DNA from 3 places in the Microbacterium terrae genome. Region 1 is predicted to be linked to each of the others. Evidence: predicted binding sites of a transcription regulator. Region 1 holds the regulator's gene; each other region holds the start of a gene.

Evidence for each region. Region 1 encodes LexA, which represses DNA repair genes until DNA is damaged. Its sites were predicted from a motif close to TCGAACANNTGTTCGA; they were not measured.
Region 2: the regulator LexA is predicted to act here: its motif matches at 2,843-2,858, upstream of JOD63_RS14035 (HNH endonuclease signature motif containing protein).
Region 3: the regulator LexA is predicted to act here: its motif matches at 3,119-3,134, upstream of JOD63_RS05170 (HNH endonuclease signature motif containing protein).

The regions. Positions count from the first base shown of each region.
Region 1 is NZ_JAFDSS010000001.1:1,844,588-1,849,617, forward strand. Features, by position in the region: gene JOD63_RS08575 (histidinol-phosphate transaminase) at 1-46, opposite strand, end outside; gene JOD63_RS08580 (LysM peptidoglycan-binding domain-containing protein) at 98-490, opposite strand; gene lexA (transcriptional repressor LexA) at 758-1,438, shown strand; gene JOD63_RS08590 (hypothetical protein) at 1,486-3,093, shown strand; gene JOD63_RS08595 (methylenetetrahydrofolate reductase) at 3,218-4,171, opposite strand; gene JOD63_RS08600 (alpha/beta hydrolase family protein) at 4,489-5,030, shown strand, end outside.
Region 2 is NZ_JAFDSS010000001.1:3,071,559-3,076,588, reverse strand. Features, by position in the region: gene JOD63_RS14040 (nucleobase:cation symporter-2 family protein) at 1-1,248, shown strand, start outside; gene JOD63_RS14035 (HNH endonuclease signature motif containing protein) at 1,487-2,821, opposite strand; gene JOD63_RS14030 (transglutaminase family protein) at 2,957-5,030, shown strand, end outside.
Region 3 is NZ_JAFDSS010000001.1:1,124,782-1,129,811, reverse strand. Features, by position in the region: gene JOD63_RS05180 (flavin monoamine oxidase family protein) at 1-1,202, shown strand, start outside; gene JOD63_RS05175 (HAD family hydrolase) at 1,204-1,536, shown strand; gene JOD63_RS05170 (HNH endonuclease signature motif containing protein) at 1,624-2,925, opposite strand; gene JOD63_RS05165 (epimerase) at 3,326-4,414, shown strand; gene JOD63_RS05160 (TraR/DksA family transcriptional regulator) at 4,309-4,677, opposite strand; gene JOD63_RS05155 (helix-turn-helix transcriptional regulator) at 4,764-5,030, opposite strand, start outside.

The DNA.
Region 1 (5,030 bases):
CGTCACGAATCGGCAGGTCTTCCAGGCGGGCGGTCACCTCACCCATCGTAGAGCGAGCGGTCGCATGCGGCTCGTCGCCGAGGACGCCGTGCAGACGTCACTTCTCGGCGCTGGGCGCGTACTCGAGCGGGAGGGCGACCTGGTCGCCGACGAGAAGAGTCGCCCCGTCAAGGGCGTTCAGACGCACGATCGCGTCGACGACATCGCGGGGGTCGGCCTGAGGCGCGACCTCTTCGGCGATCGACCAGAGCGTGTCGCCCACGCCGACGGTCACCGTGGTGAACGTGCCCGCGACGGCTCCCGCGTCGCGGGTGGCGATCGCGGCGCCGCCGCTGATCACCGCGGCGCTGAGGGCGATGACCGCCGGCAGCGCGGCGAGGAGTGCGAGCACGCGGCGTCCGCGCAGCGTGAGGCGCAGCCGCGTGCGCGGGCTGCGCAGGGTCGGCGCCGTGGTGCGGAACGTGGGTGCGGTGACGGCGATCGCGGTCATGGCTCCTCCTCTGGTGGTGAGAGGTTCGCATCGGCCGCTCGGCCGGGAGTGGCCGATGCGAACTTCTCTTCCGAATGTATCTTCGAGTCTGTAGGGTGTCAAGCATCGAAACCGAGGTCGGTTGATCGAACACGACACGCGGAGCGGGTCCGCGATGCCGGCATCCGAATCGGATACGGTTTCGACACGAGAACCACACCACGGACCTCCGACATTCGAATACCGGTGCAGCCGGCCGAGGTCCGGTCCATCCGACAGGAGCGGCACATGAGCGACACCGGCGGGCGTGAGAAGCCGCAGACGCGGCGGCGCAAGAGCCTCAGCGACAAGCAGCTGGCGATCCTCGAGGTCATCCAGCGCTCGATCGCGCGGCACGGCTACCCGCCGAGCATGCGCGAGATCGGCGACGCAGTGGGCCTCAAGTCGCTCTCGAGCGTCACCCATCAGCTCAACCAGCTCGAGCTGAGCGGCTACCTGCGGCGCGACGCCGGCAAGACCCGTGCGATGGAGGTGCTCATCGACCTCCCGGGCGCCTCGGTCGAGAATCCGGCCGACACCGCCCCCGCCGTCGGCGACGCCGCGCTGGTGCCCCTCGTCGGCCGCATCGCCGCCGGCGTGCCCATCACGGCCGACCAGCACGTCGAAGAGGTGTTCCCCCTCCCCCGTCAGCTCGTCGGCAAGGGCGACCTGTTCATGCTCAAGGTGTCGGGCGAGTCGATGATCGACGCCGCGATCTGCGACGGCGACTGGGTCGTGGTCCGCTCGCAGCCCACCGCGGAGAACGGCGACATCGTCGCCGCCATGCTCGACGGCGAAGCCACCGTCAAGACGTTCCGCCAGCGCGACGGCCACACCTGGCTGCTCCCCCGCAACTCGGCTTTCGAGCCGATCCTGGGCGACGATGCGACCGTTCTCGGCAAGGTCGTCGCGATCCTGCGCGCCGTCTGACCGCGGGGCCGGTGCACGGAGCGCCCGATGTGCGCCACAATGGCGCCATGACGGATGCCGCCGCCCCTACGCAGCCCCTCGCCGACAATGCCGCCCTCGCGGCCCGCATCCGCGAACTCGAGGCTGAGAACGCCCGACTCACCGCGGGCGAGGCGTCTCCCACGGCGCCCCAGCGCGCCAAGGCCGCCGGCAGCCGCTGGCGGGCGTTCCTCTCCGCGCTGTGCATCGTCATCGCGACGATCCTCGTGCCCGTGTCGATCGTCACGGCGTGGGCCCGGCTCGAACTCGTCGACGAGACGCGCTTCGTCGAGACGTTCGCGCCCCTCGCCGACGACCCGCACGTGCAGGCGCTCGTCGCCGATCAGGTGACGACCGCGATCGACGAGTCGATCGACCTCGAGGGCGTCACCGACGACCTGTTCGACGGGCTGCAGGGGCTCGACCTCCCGCCGCGCGCCCTCGACGCGCTCGAGCTGCTCCGCGCGCCCGCGGCACAGGGACTGCAGGGGCTCGTCGACACGACTGTGACCAGGCTCGTCGAGTCCGACGCCTTCGCCGATGTGTGGGAGACGACGCTGCGTGCCAGCCACCGCGCCCTCGAGGCCGTGGCCGCCGGCGGAACGGCGAACGGGGCCGTCGTCATCGGCGACGGCGGCGAACTCGGCATCCAGCTCGCCCCCATCATCGAAGAGGTCAAGGAGCGGCTCATCGACCGCGGCATCGGCTTCGCTTCATCGATCCCGGTCATCGAGAAGACCATCGTCGTCGCGCAGAGCGACGCGCTCGCCATCGTCGGCACCGTCTACAACCTCGCCGTCGCCGCCGGCTGGTGGATGCCCGTCATCGCCCTGGTGCTCTTCCTCGCGGGCATCCTCATCGCGCGTCGCCGGTCGACGGCGCTCCTGGGCACCGGCGTGGGCATCACGGTCGGGGCGGGCGTGCTGTCGATCGCCCTGGCGATCGCGGGATCGGTGCTCGCTCTCAGCGCCCCGAACCTCGGCGTCTCGTCGGCCGCCCTCGCCTCGATCTACCAGCAGGTCACGGGCGACATGCGCGACACGGCGACCGTCTTCATCGTGCTCGGCCTGCTGCTCATCGTCATCGGCTGGCTCTCCGGCCGCTGGCGCGGCGCTCGCGCCACGCGCGACGGGGTCGCGTCTGTCAACTCGGGCCTGCGCGGCTCGGTACGCGGCCACGGCCTCGACACCGGCGGCTTCGGCGCGTGGATGTATGCGCAGCGCGTGCTCGTGCGCGTCGTGCTCGCCGTGCTCGCGGTGCTCTGGCTGATCCTGCTGCGGCCGCTGTCGCTCGCCGACGTGTTCCTCGTCGTGATCGTGTGGCTGGTCGTCTGGTGGCTGACGGAGCTCGTGCAGGTGCGCCCCGACGAGGCCGTGACGATCGTCGAGGACGCCGACGTCGCCGCCGCGGAGCCCGTAGACGCGACGGTCATCGTCACGACGCCGGGCGACGACACGGCGGGCGACACGCTGCCGCTGCCCGATGACCTTCTCGAGCCGACCGCGGCCCAGCACGCGGCTGCGGCTCCCGCTGACACGGAGTCCGGCGCCGCAGAGACGGCGGATGCCGAGGCCCCTGAGTCCCCGGCATCCGGTACAGCGAAGGGGCGCGCCCCGAAGGGCGGCGCGACGGGCTAGGCGCAGGTCGTCTCGCGCTCCGCGCGCGCGGCTGCGACGAGGGTGCTCGGCGACGGGACGATCGCGCCACAGCCGCGGGTCCTTCAGCCCGCCGTGCCGCGCGGGAAGGGAACGGCGGTGAGGGTCACCCTGTGCGCTCCTGTTCGAGGCTGAGGATGCCCGCCTCGCGGAGCACCGCGAGGACCGTGTCGTGGTTGTTGAAGGCGTAGAGGTGCACCCCGGGGGCGCCGCCGTCGACGACGGCTCGGGCGAGCGCCGCCGCGTGCGCGATGCCGATCTCGCGCTGACCGTGCGCGGTCGGCTCCACCTCGAGGGCGATCGCGAGATCGCTGGGCAGCTTCTCGCCGCTGAGTTCGAGGGTGCGGCGCAGCCGCGCAGGCGAGGTGATCGGCATGATGCCGGGGAGGATCGGGATGGTCACCCCGGCCGCACGGCACTTCGCGACGAAGCTCAGGTAGTCGTCGGCGTGGAAGAACAGCTGGGTGATCGCGAGCGTCGCCCCGGCCGCCTGCTTGGCGAGCAGCGCGTCGATGTGATCGCGCGGATGCCGCGACCGCGGGTGGCCGTTCGGGAACGCCGCGACGGCGATGTCGGCCTTGCGTCGGCCTTCCACCCGCGCGGCGCCGGGGACGCCCGGGATGTCGCGCTCGATGTACGGCGACCGCTCGGCCTGCACGCGGTCGATCAGCTGGGCGAGCTGCGCGGCGCTCTCGAGGTCGCCGAGGAAGACCTCGTCTTCGCTGACGCCTTCCGGCGGGTCGCCGCGCAGCGCGAGGAAGCTCGTGATGCCGGCGTCGAGGAACTCGCGGATGAGCGCGTTCGCCTGGGCGTAGGTGCTGCCGACGCAGGTGAGGTGCGCGAGCGGCACCGTACCGGTGGTGTCGAGGATGTGGCGCAGCAGCTCGAGAGAGCGGCCCCCGGTCGATCCGCCGGCCCCGTACGTCACGGAGATGAAGCGCGGACCCGACGCCGCCAGGTGGCGGATGGTCTCGTGCAGCGCGGGGATCCGCTCGGCGGTGCGCGGCGGGTACACCTCGAACGAGAACGGCACCGGTGGTGCGCTGAGGTCGATCGGCATGTCGTGCTCCGGGTCAGGGCGGGTCCGAGCCGGACGGCCGCGGACTGTCCGCCGCGCCGATCGGCGGGGGCGGAAGAATCGCGGGCGGGTGTCGGGCTCGGCTGCCGCTCCTGCCCGGACCGCGGATGACTCTCACGATCGGGCGACGATGCCTCCACGGTAGCGGAGCCTGCTGGGCGCGGGACACGTGTGACGGTGTGTTTCGCGGTCGGCGTCGCCGCCTCGCGCCACGCGTATCGCCGGCAGCCGGGGTCAGCCCCGCGAGTCCGGCGTTCCGGCGGATGCCGCGGACCGTCGCCGACGCGTAGCGTGGAAGCATGTCCCGGGCACTTCCCTATGGTTCCTGGCCGTCGCCGCTGTCCGCAGCCGCCGTCGCCGCCGCCGCTCCGCGCATCGAAGGCGCCCGCTTCGTCGGCGACGAGATCTGGTGGGGCGAGACCGTGCCCGGCGAGGGCGGCCGCACAGCTGTGCGGCGACGACGCTCCGACGGCTCGGTCGCCGATGTGCTCCCCGACCCGTGGAATGCCCGCTCGCGCGTGCACGAGTACGGGGGCGGCGCGTGGACGGCCACCGACGACGGCGTGCTCCTGTTCGTCGAGAAGGCGGATCAGCGCGTGTGGGCGCTGCGCCCAGGAGAGGAGCCGCGCGCACTGACCCCCGCCGATGGGATGTCGCGGTTCGGCGGGCTGGTCTTCGCGGAGGGGCTGCTCGTCGCCGTCCGCGAGCGGCACGACGGCTCGCCGGTTCCCCCGCGCGACATCGTGACGATCGCGCTGGACGGCTCGCTCGTGGTGACAGACCTCGTGGGTGATTCCGACTTCCTCGCCCAGCCCGCCCTCTCGCCGGGCGCGACGCACCT
Region 2 (5,030 bases), 1.2 Mb from region 1:
CAGCAGCACGGCGTGCAGACGGTGTTCGGCGCGGTGATCGCGTGCGGCGTCTTCATGATCCTCATCGCACCGTTCTTCTCGCAGCTGCTCCGCTTCTTCCCGCCGATCGTGACCGGCACCGTCATCCTCATCATCGGCCTGTCGCTCATGCGGGTCGCAGCCGGGTGGATCATGACCGGTGCGACCGAGGAGCACCCGGGCGCTCCGCCGATCAACGTGGCTTTCGCCATGGGCACGCTGCTCGTCATCGTGCTGATCGAGCGGTTCGCCCCGCCGGCGCTGCAGCGGGTGTCGGTGCTGCTGGGTCTCGTGATCGGCACGATCGCCGCCCTGTTCGTGCCCGGGATGGTCGACTGGTCGCACGTGGCCGACGCCCAGTGGTTCGCGATCGTGACCCCCTTCTACTTCGGTCTGCCGCAGTTCGAGATCTTCTCGATCCTGTCGATGCTCGTCGTCGGCATCGTGATCATGACCGAGACGACCGGCGACATGATCGCCGTCGGCGAGATCGTCGAGAAGCCGGTTACGCGTCGCCAGCTCGCCGACGGCCTGCGCGCCGACGGCCTCGGCACCGTTGTCGGCGGCATCTTCAACACGTTCCCGTACACCGCGTTCGCCCAGAACGTGGGGCTCGTCTCGCTCACCGGTGTGCGATCGCGCTTCGTCGCGACGATGGCCGGCGCGATCCTGGTGGTCCTCGGCCTCATCCCCGCGGTGGCGGCGGTGGTCGAGGGCGTGCCGCGTGCGGTGCTGGGCGGCGCCGGCATCGCGCTGTTCGGCATGGTGGCCGCGTCGGGCATCCGGACGCTGACCAAGGTGCGCTTCAACAACAAGAATGTGCTCATCGTGGCGATCTCAGTGGGCATCGCGCTCCTGCCGACGGTGACGCCGACGATCTACGAGGAGTTCCCCACCTGGTTCCAGCTGATCTTCGACTCGGGCATCTCGGCGGGCGCGATTGTGGCGATCCTGCTGAATCTGCTGCTGAACTCCGAGGAGATGCGCGCCGCGCGCGCAGCCGACCCGCACATCGACGCGTCCGACGCGGTGCGCGGCCCCGCCGCCGTCGCCCTGGTGCACCCCGACGCCGAGGGCACGGGATTGATCCCGACCCAGCTGCTCGAGGGGGCAGGGACGGATGCCGGGGAGGCCGACGATTCCGCAGCGACGGATGACGTGGCCGTGATCGTCGGCGCTGAGGCGGGAACTGATGCCGCCGAGCCGGCGGCTCCCGACGATACGAAGTAGGCCGGCCGGTCGACGCATGACCGGGCCGGTCCACACAGGTCGACCCGGCGTGGCAAAGCTCGAAGCCCGAGAACTGCCCGGGGCCGGGGCGAACCGGAGGCAGTGCGCGAGCGCCCTCTGAGCACGGACGACGGTGGAGACCCCGCGGAGCAGGCCACTCCCGGGCTCCGCCGTCGTCGATTGCCGTCGTCGATTGCCGTCATCGATCGCCGCCATCGAGGGGCGGGTCGTGTGCACCTCAATACGGCGGCGGATCACCGTCGGGGACATCGGTCGGGAGGAAGCGCAGCGTCGGCGAAGGCACGTCGACGTAGGTGCGCCCGGCCGGCGTGGTCCATTCGAGCGATCCGCCTCCGAGATGGCGCACCCTCCACTGCTGCGAGTGCTTCAGCACGTGATGCCGACGACAGACGTGGGCCAGATTGTCGACGCGGGTCTCGCCGCCGAGCGCTGCGTCGTGGCTGTGGTCGATATCGCAGCGCCACACCGGCTGGCGGCACCCCGGAAAGCGGCAGTGCTCGTCGCGCACGCGCAGCGCGCGCTGCAGATCTGCAGTCGGGCGATACCCGTCGACAGCGAGTACGGCTCCGGTGACCGGATGTGTCATCACCCGCGTCCAGCTCGTGGCCCCGCCGGCGAGGCGCCGGGCGGTCTCGGCGTCGATGGGGCCGGCCCCGGCGAGCTCTGCGCCGTCGTCGCGCACCCCCGCGAGCGCCAGCACCGGAAGCGTCACCTGCACGCGCGCGCGGATCGCGTCGAGCCCGTCGCCGGCCGCGAGCGGACCACCCGCGAGCGCGAGGTCGGCGAGGATGTCGGCGCGCAGGTGGTCCATCGTGCGCGCGTCGCGCTCGGCCGGCGTGCCGTCGTCGTCGAACAGTTCGAGCGTCGCAGCGTCGTCGTGCGATGACGCCTGTCGCACTTCGTGCGCCATCTGGGTGAGTCTGTCGTGGATGCCGTGCCCGATCACCGACGGCACCACCGCGAGCACCTCGGCCATGCCGTCTTCGACGTCGCGCACGAACACGCCACGGCGACCACGGGCGCGGCGATGCCGCTCGGCGGCCGACGTCGGCTCGGCGCGCGCGGCGAGGCTGCGCGCGATCGGGCGCAGTCGGCCAGGAGTCTCTCCCTGCGCGCGATCGAGGGCAGTGTGCTCATACCTGCCACGCGCGTCGTCGTCGACGATCGCCGCACCCGCGTCGACGATCACCGACGCGTGCGTGCGGGTGATGCGTCCTTCGGCGAGGGCGGTGTGGGTGGCGGGGAAGCGGGCCACCATGGTCCAGGCATCGGCCATGCGCGCCTGAACGACGCGGTCGCTCACCCGCAGCGCCGCTGCCAGCTCGGCGGTGGTGTTGCGCAGCGGCATCTCGCGGTTGCGGAAGTCTGCCGGAAGCCGCTTCGACTGCAGGTCGGCGATGTCGCGGGCAGCGACGAGAATGACGTTCTCCTGCGCCTGCAGCGTCGCGATCATCGACTGCAACGCGGCGAGCGAGTCGGCCAGGTGCACGAGCGCCGCGTTCTCGGCCGCACGCACGTCACCCGTCGCGTCGTCTGCAGGTTCTATTTCCATGGATCCATCATGGCATGAGGCTCGGACATTTGTTCGAGTCATCTACGGGCGGGCGACCGCGCAGAGCCCAGCGGCATCCGGTTCCGTGCGGTCACACGTAACCACCCGGCAACAGATATGCGCCACCCTGGACCCATGTCGATCAAGGTGGCGCTCGAGCATTACACCGGCTATGACTTCGCCGAGCCGGTGACGGTGCATCCGCATCTCGTGCGCCTGCGTCCCGCACCGCACTCGCGCACGCCGATCGAGGCGTACTCGCTCGCGATCAGCCCGAAGAACCACTTCATCAACTGGCAGCAGGATCCGTTCGGCAACTGGGTGGCGCGCATCGTCTTCCCCGAGAAGGTGAGCCGCCTCGAGATCACCGTCGGCCTCGTCGCCGACATGATGGTGATCAACCCGTTCGACTTCTTCATCGAGGAGTACGCCGAGCGGTTCCCGTTCGCCTACGCGCCCGAGCTCGAGGCCGACCTCGCCCCCTACATGGCGCCCGTCGACGACAGCGCAGAGGCGAAGGCGTGGATGCTGGCGCAGCCGCCGCTCCCGGTGGAGGGTGTGCCGACCGTGCAGTTCCTCTCGGCGCTCAACCGGTCGGTGCACGACGCCGTCGCGTACGACGTGCGCATGGAGCCGGGCGTGCAGTCGCCCGACGAGACGCTGAGCCGTGCGATCGGCTCGTGCCGTGACTCGGCCTGGCTGCTCGTCGCGCTCCTGCGGGCGCACGGGCTCGCTGCCCGCTTCGTGTCGGGCTACCTCGTGCAGCTGGCCGCAGACCAGGCGTCGCTCGACGGGCCGAGCGGTCCGACAGCCGACTTCACCGACCTGCACGCCTGGGCCGAGGTGTTCATCCCCGGCGCGGGCTGGGTCGGGCTCGACGCCACCAGCGCCCTGTTCGCGGGCGAGGGGCACATCCCGCTGTCGGCCACCCCGCATCCGAGCACCGCCGCGCCGATCGAGGGGGCGACGGCGCCGGTCGAGGTGCAGTTCCACTTCCGCAACGAGGTGCGCCGGGTGCACGAGGACCCGCGCACCACCAAGCCGTACACCGGGCAGCAGTGGGAGCGCATCGACGCGCTCGGTGAAGCCGTCGACGAGCGCCTGCGCGCGGGCGACGTGCGCCTCACGATGGGCGGCGAGCCGACGTTCGTGGCGCTCGACGACGCCACCGCCGCGGAGTGGAACACCGCCGCCGACGGCACCCACAAGCGCGAGCTCGCCACCGGCCTCGCCGAGCGACTCCGTGCCGCGTACGCACAGGGCGGAGCCGTGCACCGGGGCGACGGCAAGTGGTACCCCGGCGAGCCGCTGCCGCGCTGGAACATCGCGCTGCAGTGGCGCACCGACGGCGTGCCGCTCTGGCACGATCCGCAGCTGTTCGCCGATCCGTGGACGGGTGAAGAGCATCCGGATGCCGCGGCCCGCGCCGCGGCGCTCGCGCGCCGCATCACCGAGGTGCTGGGCCTCCCGCCCGAGCAGCTGATCCCGGCGTTCGAAGACCCGCTTGCGGTGCTCGCCGCCGAGGTGCGCAAGCCGGCCGGCCCGGCCCCCGACGACGACGGCCTCGACGAGGCGGCGCTCGCCGAGCTCGACGCATCCGTCGCCGAGCCCACCGGATGGGTGCTGCCGATCACGACCGACCACGCCTGGACGAGCCCCGCCTGGCGCTTCCGCCGCGGGCGGCTGGTGCTCACCCCCGGCTCGAGCGCCGTGGGGCTGCGGCTGCCGCTCGACTCGGTCTCGTGGACCGACCCCGAGCAGCAGGGCGAGCCGTCGTACGTCGAAGCCGGGCCGACACTGGCCCCCGGCATCCCCTCCGTCTCGGTGGTCGACCCGGCGGACGCGCCCCGCACCGCGCTCGCGATCGAGGCGCGCGGCGGCCACGTGCTCGTCTTCCTCCCGCCGACCACCACGCTCGAGGCGTACGCCGACCTGCTGACCGTGATCGAGACGGCAGCCCGCGACGTCGGCGTGCCGATCGTTCTCGAGGGCTACGGCCCGCCGCCCGACGCGCGGCTCACGCAGCTGGTCGTCACCCCCGACCCCGGGGTCATCGAGGTCAACGTGCAGCCGACCGGATCGTGGGCCGATCAGCGCGACCTCACCCTGTCGCTCTACGAGCACGCGCGGCACAGCCGCCTCAGCACCGAGAAGTTCGACCTCGACGGCCTCCACACCGGCACCGGCGGCGGCAACCACATCACCCTCG
Region 3 (5,030 bases), 720 kb from region 1:
CGACCGACCGCCGGTTCGGTCTGACCACCGACCTCGGCGCATCGTGGATCCACGGGATCACCGACAACCCCGTCGCTGCAGCGGCCGAGGCGCTCGGCATGCCGACCGTCGAGTTCACCGTCGGCGGGTATCAGCCCGACAGCAGGCCGATCGCCTACTACGGACCCGACGGCGTGCGTCTCAGCGACGTTGAGGCTCAGGGCTTCATCGACGACATCCACACTGTCGATGCGGCGCTGCTCCCAATCATCGCGGAGTCCGCAGCATCCGACTCGTACCGCGACGTGACCGAGGCCGCCCTCGCCGCCCAAGGGTGGGACGACGAGCGCGCCGAACGCGTGCGCGAGTATCTCGAGCACCGGTCGGAGGAGCAGTACGGCGCCTGGATCGACGATCTCGCGGCGCACGGGCTCGACGACGACGTGATCGACGGCGACGAGGTGGTCTTCCCCGACGGGTACGACCGGCTTCCTCGGCGTCTCGCGGGCGGACTCGACGTCCGTCTCATCCACATCGTCTCGCAGGTGCGCTGGTCGCACGACGGCGTCACGGTCGTGACCGACCACGGCACCTTCACCGCGGCCGACGCCGTCGTCACGGTTCCCGTCGGCGTGTTGCAGTCCGACGACTTCGTCATCGATCCCCCAGTCCCCGAACCTGTGGCCGGTGCGCTGAGCAGGCTCACGATGAACGCTTTCGAGAAGGTGTTCCTGCGGTTCGGCACGAAGTTCTGGGACGACGGCGTCTACGCGATCCGCCAGCAGGGCGAGGAGGGGCGGTGGTGGCACTCCTGGTACGACCTCACCACCCTGCACGAGGCGCCGACGCTGCTGACGTTCGCGGCGGGCCCGGCTGCCGAGGCGACGCGAGACTGGAGCGAGGACGAGATCGTCGACTCGATCCTCGTGCAGCTGCGCCGCCTCTACGGCGACAGGGTGCAGCGCCCGACCCGGGTGCACGTGACCGACTGGCAGGACGACCCGCTCTCGCACGGTTCGTACGCCTACATGGTGCCCGGTTCATCGACCGCCGACCACGACACCCTCGCGACCCCGATCGGCGGCGTGCTCCATCTCGCCGGAGAGGCCACCTGGACCGACGATCCGGCGACCGTCACCGCCGCGATGTGCTCCGGCCATCGCGCCGCGTGCCGCATCGTGGGACGCGATCTGCCGATCGAGGGTGCGTGGGCGGGGCTCTGACGTGAGTTCGTGGCGAGCGGTCGGATTCGATCTCGACGACACGCTGTTCGATCACACCGGTGCCGCGACGGCCGCCGTGCGCGACTTCACGAAGAGCTTGGGCTTCGAAGCGACACCCGAGCGCGTGACGACGTGGTTCGAGCTTGAATCGGAGCATTTCGAGCGTTGGCGAGCCGGTCGGATCTCCTTTGCGCACCAGCGCCGACTTCGTCTCCGTGGCTACCTCCGATCTCTCGGGACGGATGCGCCGATCGCCGAGGGGGTCGCCCACCGCGGCGCCGAACCGGTGACGCTTGAGGCCGCGCTGGGTGAAGCCACGCTCGGCACGCGGTAGCGCACCAGCGAACCAGGGAGCGCGACGCTCACTGCTCGCTTTCGAGGGCCCGCTGCCGCGGCATCCCGGTCGGCTCGAGCGCCTCGATCAGAAGGGCGCTGGCTCCCGTGACGGCCGGAACATCGGCACCCGCCGCTCCGGCTCGACGACGTAACGTCGCCCATGGGGCGAGGTCCACTCGATCGCACCAGCGCCATCGACCTGCTTCACCGTCCACCCGCCATGATGTTTGACGGTGTGATGCCCCTTGCACAGGGGTGCGAGGTTATCGAGCGAGGTCTCACCGCCGTGCTCCCACGCGATCGTGTGGTCGAGTTCGCAGCGCGCCGCCGGAATGCCGCACCCGGGTGCCATACATCGATCTGCCCGCCACTTTGCGAGTCGCCTCATGGCCGGCGGCGGTGCGTACTGCGTGCGACCCACGGAGAGCACCACGCCCGTCTCCGGATGGGTGAGCACACGCATCCACCCATCCGCGCCCGCACACAGGTCACGAGCCACATCGATCGGGATGGGACCGAGCCCTTCCACCCACGCGGACGACAGGGCTCGCCGGGCACCTCCGGACGTCGAGTCGCCGATGCGCCGATCGCTCTCGATGCGATCACCTGCTTCCGCGGCGCCCGCACGGTCTGCGCCGACAGTACGCGCGACGACGCCATCGGCACGCGCGACGCCAGCAGCAGATTCTGCGCCGCCGTCCGCGCGTGTGCGTTCGCCCGCTTCTGCGTCGAGCAGCGCGAGCACAGGCACCGTGACCGAGACTGTCGCGCGGATTCCGCGCGCGCCGTCGGGATGGATCGCGGTGTCGCCTTCAACGAGCAGATCGCACAGGATGTCGGCACGAATCTGGTCGAGTGTGCGCGTCTCGGCGGGATCAGCTGCGAACACCTTCGCCATCGCCGTCAGCCGCGCACTGCTCGCCTGCGCCTCGACCGCGGGCACGAGCGCGTGGAGCCATGCCATTCCCTCCTCAGGCTGGTCGACGACGACACGCCTCCTCGTGATGGCCGACGCGAATCGCTCGGCAAGCGTTGCCTCGGACTCCGCCTCGATCAGCTTGCGAAGAGCGCGACGGAACGAGCCGAGCGGGAGCTTCTCGGCCAAGCACACAGCGACGGGCAGCAGCTCGTCGCGTAATCTCTCCTCCCGCTGTTCGAATGCATCGACGATCGCTTCCGCGTGGCGGTCCGTCATTCGGGCACCCCAGAGAGACTCGAGCGCGATGCGGTAGCGACCGACCAGTGCCTCCGCGAGGTGCAGCAGGCGGGCGGCGGTGGATTCCGTCAGCCGCAGCGCCGCAGCCAGTTCGAGCCGCACCGAGCGCTCGACGATCTCCACACATGCTCCGCCGTAGCGCGCGGCATCCGCGACCGCAGAGCGGCGCATCGCGTCGATGCGCACGAACCGCTCGGCTGCGAACACGGCCATCATGTCGGCGACTTCCGTCACAAGACTCAGGTCATCGAGTGGTTCGAAGGCTTCACCGGTGCCCCAGTCGTCGTTACCCGAATGCCGCGACTCGCTCGACGACGTCACGTCGTCGGGGAGGTCTGACGGATCGAGGAACATACGGAAAGACTAGAACATACCTCCGACACTCGGCGCTTCGCGCCGACCGAGAGAGGATCGGCTCGCGAACATCGTCTTGTCACGCACCGCATCCATCACCCGCGTCACCACAGACTGCGATGTCGGAGCGCACGGGTCAGCGCGCAGATCCGACCCGCGTCTCCGGCTCGAGGGCCGAATTTCTGAACATGTTCAGAACAAGCGTAGACTCAAGCCCATGAACACCCCAGCCCCTCCAGTGGCCGTCATCGCGGGCGCGAGCGGATTCGTCGGGCAGGCGGTCTCGGCGGCGTTCGAGTCCGACGGGTACGAGATCCGCCGTATCGGTCGCAACGCCCCGATCGGGTGGGACGACCCCGAAGCCCTCCGTCAGGCGGTCGACGGCGCCGACGTACTGCTCAACTTCGCCGGAGTCTCGGTGAATCGCCGCTACACCGACCGCAACCGCGACGAGATCCTCTCCTCTCGCATCGACACCACTCGGGCCCTGCACGACGCCGTCGCCGCTGCCGCGCGACCCCCGCGCGTGTGGATGAACGCCTCGACCGCGACGATCTACCGCCACACGACCGACCGGCCCAACACCGAGGCGACCGGAGTCGTCGGCGACGGGTTCTCGGTCGACGTCGCCACGTCGTGGGAGCGCGAGCTCTTCGCGGGCGCACTCCCGCATACCCGGCGGGTCGCGCTGCGGATGGCGATCGTGCTCGGAGACGGCCCGGCGACCAGGATGCTGTTCGCCCTCGCCCGCGTTGGCCTCGGCGGCACGCAGTTCGACGGCTGGTGCCCGCCGCACCGTCGCTACCGCGGGATCGGCACGCACCCGACCGGCGCACTCCGCGCGACCGGCCATCGGACGCACGGTCGGCAGAGGTTCAGCTGGGTGCACATCGACGACGTGGTCGGTGCGATCCGCTTCATCCGCGACGATGAACGTCTGAGCGGTGCCGTCAACATCGCCGCGCCTCATCCGACCGACAACCGCACGCTCATGCGCACCCTGCGACAGGCGGTCGGGATGCCGTTCGGACTGCCGGTGGCCCGCTGGATGCTCGAGCCGGCGATGTGGGCGCTGCGCACCGAGCCCGAGCTGGTGCTCAAGAGTCGCTGGGTGCTTCCCGGTGCTCTGGCCGATGCCGGCTACCTGTTCACCCACCCGCACCTGGAACCCGCGCTCCGCAACGTGCGCGACAGCATCCGTCAGAAGCCGCGCTGCTCCGCGCAGGCCACGCACCTCGACGCCGTCGGTCGCGCCGCCAGTCGCGCCGGCGGAATCCTCTCGCCGCAGTCCACGCACGTGCCGTAAGTGCCAGCCGCGACCCGCGCGAGCGCGGCGTCGACCGATGCCTGCTCCCCCTCGGCGTCGCTGCGCAGACCCGCCACCCGCGACCACTCGCTCGAGAGGGTCACGCCCTCGGGGTCGTGCTCGTCGTCTGCCGAATCCGCCGCCCGCTCCGCCCGCAGCTGCGCGAGCGCGTCATCGAGACCGGCGATCCGGGCGGCGAGCCGCTCGGACAGCTCCGCAAGCGCGCGAGGAACTTCCACGATCCCCGAGCGTAGGCCCGCCATCCGACACACGCACGCGAGAGCGCCGAGCACACGGCCGCCGCCACCCGGTGCGTGCGACGACCCCGGAACGTGGACGGGGCGCAGGATCAGTGCGGGATCAGCGCGGTGAGCTCCGCCCGCGACCCGATCCCGAGCTTCGTGTAGACCTTTCGCAGGTGGTACTCCACCGTCTTCGGACTGAGGAACAGAGCGGCAGCGGCTTCGCGTGTGGTCCGCCCGTCGGCGAGGAGGATGCTGACCTGCAGCTCCTGCGGAGTGAGCATCGACAGCGGATCCGCCGTCCTCGACCTCACGTGCTCTCCCGTCGCGGTCAGCTCGACCGCCGCGTGATCCGCCCACACCGTCGCGCCGAG